Regions from separate parts of the Pseudarthrobacter quantipunctorum genome, predicted to be linked through region 1. Evidence: predicted binding sites of a transcription regulator. Region 1 holds the regulator's gene; each other region holds the start of a gene.
The links. Region 1 encodes HrcA, which represses chaperone genes, less so after heat shock. Its sites were predicted from a motif close to TTNGCACTCGNNNNNNNCGAGTGCNAA; they were not measured.
Positions count from the first base shown of each region.

Region 2: groL (chaperonin GroEL) is a predicted target of HrcA. The motif match lies at 1,139-1,165, and genes of this name have one in related genera.
Region 3: groES (co-chaperone GroES) is a predicted target of HrcA. The motif match lies at 1,174-1,200, and genes of this name have one in related genera.

Region 1 is NZ_CP148033.1:1,927,084-1,929,281, reverse strand. It holds gene dnaJ (molecular chaperone DnaJ) at 1-331, opposite strand, end outside; gene hrcA (heat-inducible transcriptional repressor HrcA) at 413-1,426, opposite strand; gene WHH00_RS08910 (DUF3097 domain-containing protein) at 1,602-2,198, shown strand, end outside.
Region 2 is NZ_CP148033.1:3,282,037-3,284,234, reverse strand. It holds gene WHH00_RS14885 (ABC transporter substrate-binding protein) at 1-1,053, shown strand, start outside; gene groL (chaperonin GroEL) at 1,342-2,198, shown strand, end outside.
Region 3 is NZ_CP148033.1:1,181,887-1,184,084, forward strand. It holds gene WHH00_RS05450 (hypothetical protein) at 1-270, shown strand, start outside; gene WHH00_RS05455 (DMT family transporter) at 192-1,130, opposite strand; gene groES (co-chaperone GroES) at 1,358-1,651, shown strand; gene groL (chaperonin GroEL) at 1,729-2,198, shown strand, end outside.

The DNA.
Region 1 (2,198 bases):
CGCGCCGCACGCGGGAAGCCGGGCCGGTGGAACCGCCGGCGCCAAAGAAGGTGTCGAAAATGTCCTGGAACGCGAACCCCTGGCCGGCGTAGCTGCCTCCGCCGAAGCCGTTGTCCGTGCCGTTTTCGTTGCCCGTGGTGTCGTACACCCGGCGTTTCTGCGGGTCGGACAGGACTTCATAGGCGTGGGTTACAGCCTTGAAGCGGTCCGACGCATCCTCACCCGGGTTGACGTCCGGGTGCAGGGTGCGTGCCAGCTTGCGGTAGGCCTTCTTGATCTCTTCTCCCGTGGCCTCCGGTGAGACTCCAAGGACGTCGTAGTGGCTGCTCAAAGTTCGTATCTCTTCCTTGTTGTACTGCCTGCAGTTGGACTGCTGGAAATGCTGTGGGTGTCCAGTGGCCCGGGTTGGACCTCAGGGGCCCAGGATCCGGGAAAGGTAGCGGGCAACTGCCCTGACGGCGGCCATGGTGGTGGGATAGTCCATGCGTGTTGGTCCGAGCACGCCGATTTTCGCTGCGCTGTCCGGGCCGTAGCCCGTGGCTACAACCGATGCCTCGGCCAGCCCGTCGTAGGGATTCTCGCGGCCAATGCTGACAGCCACCCCGCGGTGGTCCTGCGCCATCTCGCTCAGCAGGCGGAGCATAACAACCTGCTCCTCAAGTGCTTCCAGCACCGGGCCGATGCTGAGCGGGAAGTCCACGTTGGACCTTGCCAGGTTGGCTGTGCCCGCCATTACCATGCGTTCCTCGCGGCTGCTCTGTGCCAGCGCCTCCAGGCCGATGGCGAGGGCATGCGCCGCCTGCCGCTGCCCCGGGGCGGCCATGGCCACCACCGCCGGCAGGGACAGGGCCAACTGGCTCAGCGGTGTTCCGGCAAGCGATCCAAGGAACCGGGACCGAAGAGCCGCCAGGGCTTCGTCCCCCAGGTCCTGTCCGACGTCGATAACACGTTGCTCCACCTTGCCGCTGTTGGCGATCAACACCACCAGCACCTTCCGCGGGGCCAGGAGGACGAATTCGATATGCCGGACCAGTGCCCTGCTCAGGTGCGGGTACTGGACCACTGCAACCTGGTTGGTGAGCTGCGACAGCAGCCGGACGGTCCGGTCCAGGACGTCGTCCAGGTCATCCGATCCTTCAAGCAGGGACTGGATGGCGCGGCGCTCCGCCTGGGACAGCGGCTTGACGGCGGAGATCTGGTCGACGAACAGCCTGTAGCCCTTGTCCGTGGGGATCCGGCCGGCGCTGGTGTGCGGAGCCGTGATCAGGCCCTCTTCCTCCAGGGCTGCCATGTCATTCCTGATGGTTGCGCTGGACACACCGAGATGGTGGCGCTCCACCAGGGCTTTGGACCCCACGGGCTCGCGGGAGTGGACGTAGTCCTCCACGATGGCACGGAGTACTTCAAGTTTGCGTGGCTCGCTCACACTCCACCTCCATCCAGGGTTCGGGGCGGCCGCGCCGCCCGCGCTGTGCCGCTCATCGTTTAGCACTCGACATGCCCAAGTGCTAACAGTCTATTATGCCTCTCCCCGTTGCTAGCATTGGTACCGCTCCGGGCGAAATTCCGGACCTGTGATCGAGCGCTAGGCGGAGTGAATCATGCAGTACCAGAACTGGGGTCCCCAGGACATGTCCGCTCCGTCAAAGGCTGAACTGCCTGAAGTTCCTGTTGAACGGGGAATGGTGCTGGAGGACGTCCAGTCCGGCTGGGTGGGCGCCGTGACACGCGTGGAGAAATCCGGGGGCATGCATGTGGTGGCTCTGGAAGACAGGCGCGGCAAATCAAGGTCTTTCCGCCTGGGCTTCGGCTTCCTCCTCGAAGGCCAGGCCATTAAGCTTCTTCCCCCGGCGCCGCGGCAGGCACCTGCCGCCACCGGCAGGACAGCATCAGGTTCAGTCCGGGTGGCCGGCCAGCGCGCGCAGGTCGCCAAGGCCAGCCGGATCTGGGTGGAGGGAAAGCACGACGCCGAACTGGTGGAGAAGGTCTGGGGAGACGACCTTCGGGTGGAAGGCATCGTCGTCGAACCCCTCCACGGCATTGACGACCTTGCCGCGGCAGTGGCAGACTTCAGGCCCGGTCCGGGCCGGCGGCTGGGGGTCCTGGTGGACCACCTGGTGCCGGACTCCAAGGAGTCCCGCATTGCGGACGCCGTGATGGCCTCACCGGGGGCTGCCGGGAACGTGCTGATCGTGGGC
Region 2 (2,198 bases), 1.4 Mb from region 1:
GTCAAGGAGATCAATGCCGCCGGCGGGCACAAGGGCCGGCCGGTGGAACTCCTGCCTGTTGAAGCCGGCGGGGACACGGCGTCCCAGGCGCAGGCGCTGGTCCAGGCCAAGGCGGATGTGGTCATCGGCCCTACCGACTCCAGCCATGCCGCCGCGGCCGTTGACGTCCTCTCCAGGGCTCGGACGCCGCTGGTTTCCCCTGCCAACACCGCGGCCGCGCTCAGTGGCCTTGCCAGCGGCGGATACTACTTCAGGACGGCCGCCGCCGACGTCGCGCAGGGACCCGTGCTGGCCAAGCTCGCAAAGGACGCCGGAGCCGCCACCATCTCAGTGGTGTACCAGGAAGGTTCCTACGGCGGCGATGTCTCCGCAGCCGTTTCCGCGTCCGCTGAACAGGCGGGCCTGGATGTGCTGGCATCAGTTGGCTTCACCCCGGGCGAGGCGGGGGCTGCCGCGGCCGCAATCCGCGAGGCGCAACCGGACGCCGTCATCCTGATAGCACGTGACGGCGCGCAGGGCGCCCTGGCTGAGCTGAACAACGCAGCCCTTGCGGGCTCAAGGCTCATTTTGAGCGACGGCGCCTTCAGCCGGTATGGCTCCAGGCTGGGAACCCAAGCCCTGGACGGTGCACGGGCGGTAGTCCCGGGGCAGCTTCCCTCGGCAGGGTTCCAGGAAAGGCTGCTGGGCATCGACCCGGCCCTGAAGGACGTGTCCTTTGCGGCCGAGACGTACGACGCCGTGACCCTTGCCGCGCTCGCGGCGGCAAAGGCTGAGGATGATGCCGGGCGTTCCATCGCTGCAGGGCTGATCGCAGTTTCAGGCGGCACCGCCGACGGCGCGGGCGCAGCCGGAACGGCGCCCTGCTCCAGCTACAAAGACTGCCTGGCGGGCAAGGCGGCCGGTGCGGAGATTAATTACGACGGCGAATCGGGCCCTGTTGCGTTCGATGCCAACGGTGACATCACCTCAGCCACCTTCACGGTGTTCACGTACGGCGCGGACAACATTCCCGCGGCCACCGGCGTTGAAACGGCAGGCCGCACCGCCGGTTGATCGCCCTCGGCGAAGACGCGCCCGCCAGGGCGCTTTACGCTGCTTATTCGCTTGCACTCTCACGTGGGGAGTGCTAATTATTGAGTTAGCACTCTGACGTACCGACTGCTAAGCAAAGCGTGGCTTCGGCCAGCGGCGCCGGCACCGGTCAAGGAGCGAAGAAACACCTAACTGGAGTGAGACCCACACCCCGAAGGCATACAGAGGCCGCCGGTAACGGGTCGTCCGTCGCGGGCACTGCAGCGAAGGTTCATTCTTAACGACTGTCCCGAAAGGACTACTGCCGTTATGGCCAAGATCATTGCATTTGATGAAGAGGCACGCCGCGGCCTTGAGCGGGGCCTGAACATCCTCGCCGACGCCGTTAAGGTCACCCTCGGCCCGCGTGGACGCAACGTCGTCCTCGAGAAGAAGTGGGGCGCTCCCACGATCACCAACGATGGTGTTTCCATCGCCAAGGAGATCGAGCTGGACGATCCTTACGAGAAGATCGGCGCCGAGCTGGTCAAGGAAGTTGCCAAGAAGACTGACGATGTCGCCGGCGATGGCACCACCACGGCTACCGTGCTGGCCCAGGCCCTGGTCAAGGAAGGCCTGCGCAACGTTGCCGCCGGCGCCGACCCGCTGTCCCTCAAGCGCGGCATCGAGAAGGCCGTTGAAGCCGTCACCGCCGAGCTGCTGAACTCCGCCAAGGAGATCGAAACCAAGGAAGAGATCGCCGCCACGGCATCCATCTCCGCCGGTGACGAGGAAATTGGTGCACTCATCGCCGAAGCCCTGGACAAGGTGGGCAAGGAAGGCGTCATCACGGTCGAGGAGTCCAACACCTTCGGCCTGGAACTCGAGCTCACCGAAGGCATGCGCTTCGACAAGGGCTACATCTCCGCCTACTTCGTCACCGACGCTGAGCGCCAGGAAACGGTCCTCGAGGATCCGTACATCCTGATCGTCAACTCCAAGATCTCCAACGTCAAGGAACTGGTTGCTGTCCTGGAAAAGGTCATGCAGTCCAACAAGCCGCTGCTGATCATCGCTGAGGACATCGAGGGCGAGGCCCTGGCCACCCTGATCGTCAACAAGATCCGCGGCACCTTCAAGTCCGTCGCCGTCAAGGCTCCGGGCTTCGGCGACCGCCGCAAGGCGCA
Region 3 (2,198 bases), 750 kb from region 1:
ATCGCGCTGCTGGTGATCATCTTCTTCCTGGACGCTTTTAACGCCACCGTGTATTCGGTGGGCGGCAACAGTATCCAGGACGACACCCAGGAGGCGCAGGACATCCGCGGGCTGTACGCCGGAGCCCGCGCGGGAAGCATCTTCTTCCTGGTTGCCTCGCTCATGGTGGCCGCGGCCGCCGCGGTGCTGCTTTACCGCGGACGAAACTCAGCGGGCGAGGACGAGGGCGACGGCGGGGAGGACGTCGACTTCGAGGACCTGGGCCGCTGAGGTGCTTTTCCTCCGGCACTGGTCAGGAGGACTCCTGAAATGACCAGGAGGCCGCCCAGGACCTGGGGGACCGTGACAGGCTGGCCGAGCGCAACCGTGATGACCGCGGTGAAAACGGCAATGAGGTTGAGGTAGTTTCCGGCATTCGCCGCAGTGGTGCGTTTAAGCGCCAGGTTCCAGAGCAGGTAGGAACCCAGCGAGGGGAACAGGACGATGTAGGCCAGGGACCAGCCTTCCGGGGCCGTGGCCGGCAACCCCGCCCCCGTGGCCACGGCAAAGGGAACCAGGACAACCGCCGCCATGGCCACCTGCACCGCGGTGGACGTGATCGGAGGGACGGACAGCCTGCGGGCGGTAATCGTGTAGAAGCCCCACACGGTGATCGCCGCGACGATCAGCAGTTCGCCGGCATCGATCGAAAAGGTCAGCAGCCGCTCCAGCTCGCCGCCGGTGAGGACCAAAAGGACTCCGCACAGGCCCAGCACAATCCCCGCCCAGCCCAGTGGGCGCGGCCTGTCCCGGAGCAGGACCACGGCCAGGACCATGATCAGGGCCGGGTTTGCGGCGGTTACAAGGGAAGCGTTCAGGGCCGAGGTGTGCCCCAAGGCGCTGTAAAGCAGCAGGGTGTAGGCGCTCATCCCCAGGCAGCTCAGGAGCAGGAGCGCCGGCCAGTGGCGCAGGACAGCGCGCCAGTCCGGCTTTTCAGCCAGCTGCGCCAGGACCAGCAGCGGCACGGCGGCCAGGGCCCACCGCCAGAACGTCAGCTGAAGCGGCTCCATGGTCTTCATGGCAGCCTGGCCTACAACGAAGTTGCCCGCCCAAAAGAGAGTGGCAAGAGTCAGGAAAACAGCGGCTCGCACCCGGCCAATCTACACGCCGGCTCGTTCCGCCCATGACGAAACTCTGGCACTCGCCTTGACCGAGTGCTAACCCTTGCATACAGTCTGTATTAGCACTCTCCCTAGGAGGGTGCTAATACATGAAGAGCTGCCAGCCAGGCTGCTGCCGGCACCGCGACGACGGTTTGCCAGCCACGGCGGAAAGCTTTCCAGTCCACGAATTTGCTGACGAAGAAGGAGAGGTCCGAGTGTCGGTCTCTATTAAGCCTCTTGAGGATCGTATTGTTGTCCGCCCGCTCGAAGCCGAGCAGACCACGGCTTCCGGCCTGGTGATCCCGGACTCCGCACAGGAGAAGCCGCAGGAAGGCGAAGTTGTTGCAGTTGGCCCCGGCCGCTTTGAAGACGGCAACCGCGTTCCCGTCGACGTAGCCGTCGGTGACGTCGTCATCTACTCCAAGTACGGCGGAACCGAAGTCAAGACCGGCGGCACCGAGTACCTCGTGCTCTCCGCCCGCGACGTCCTGGCGATCGTCGTAAAGTAACTCTCCGGATCCCCGTGCCGCTGGTCATGCTCTCTGCTGGTCAGCTGCGCGGGGTTCTGTCTTGAAAGGACAAAACCATGGCAAAGCAGCTTGCGTTTAACGACGCTGCCCGCCGGTCTCTTGAAGCCGGCATCGATAAGCTCGCCAACACCGTCAAGGTGACGCTCGGCCCCCGCGGCCGCAACGTCGTCCTGGACAAGAAGTGGGGCGCTCCCACCATCACGAACGACGGCGTCACCATCGCCCGCGAAGTGGAACTGGACGACCCCTACGAGAACCTTGGCGCGCAGCTGGCCAAGGAAGTAGCCACCAAGACCAACGATGTTGCCGGTGACGGCACCACCACGGCAACCGTCCTGGCGCAGGCGCTGGTCAAGGAAGGCCTGCGCAACGTAGCGGCAGGTGCCGCCCCCGGCCAGATCAAGCGCGGCATCGAGGTTTCCGTTGAAGCCGTCGCCGCACGTCTGCTCGAGAACGCCCGCCCCGTTGAAGGCACCCAGGTGGCCAACGTTGCAGCGATCTCCGCCCAGAGCGACGAGGTTGGCGA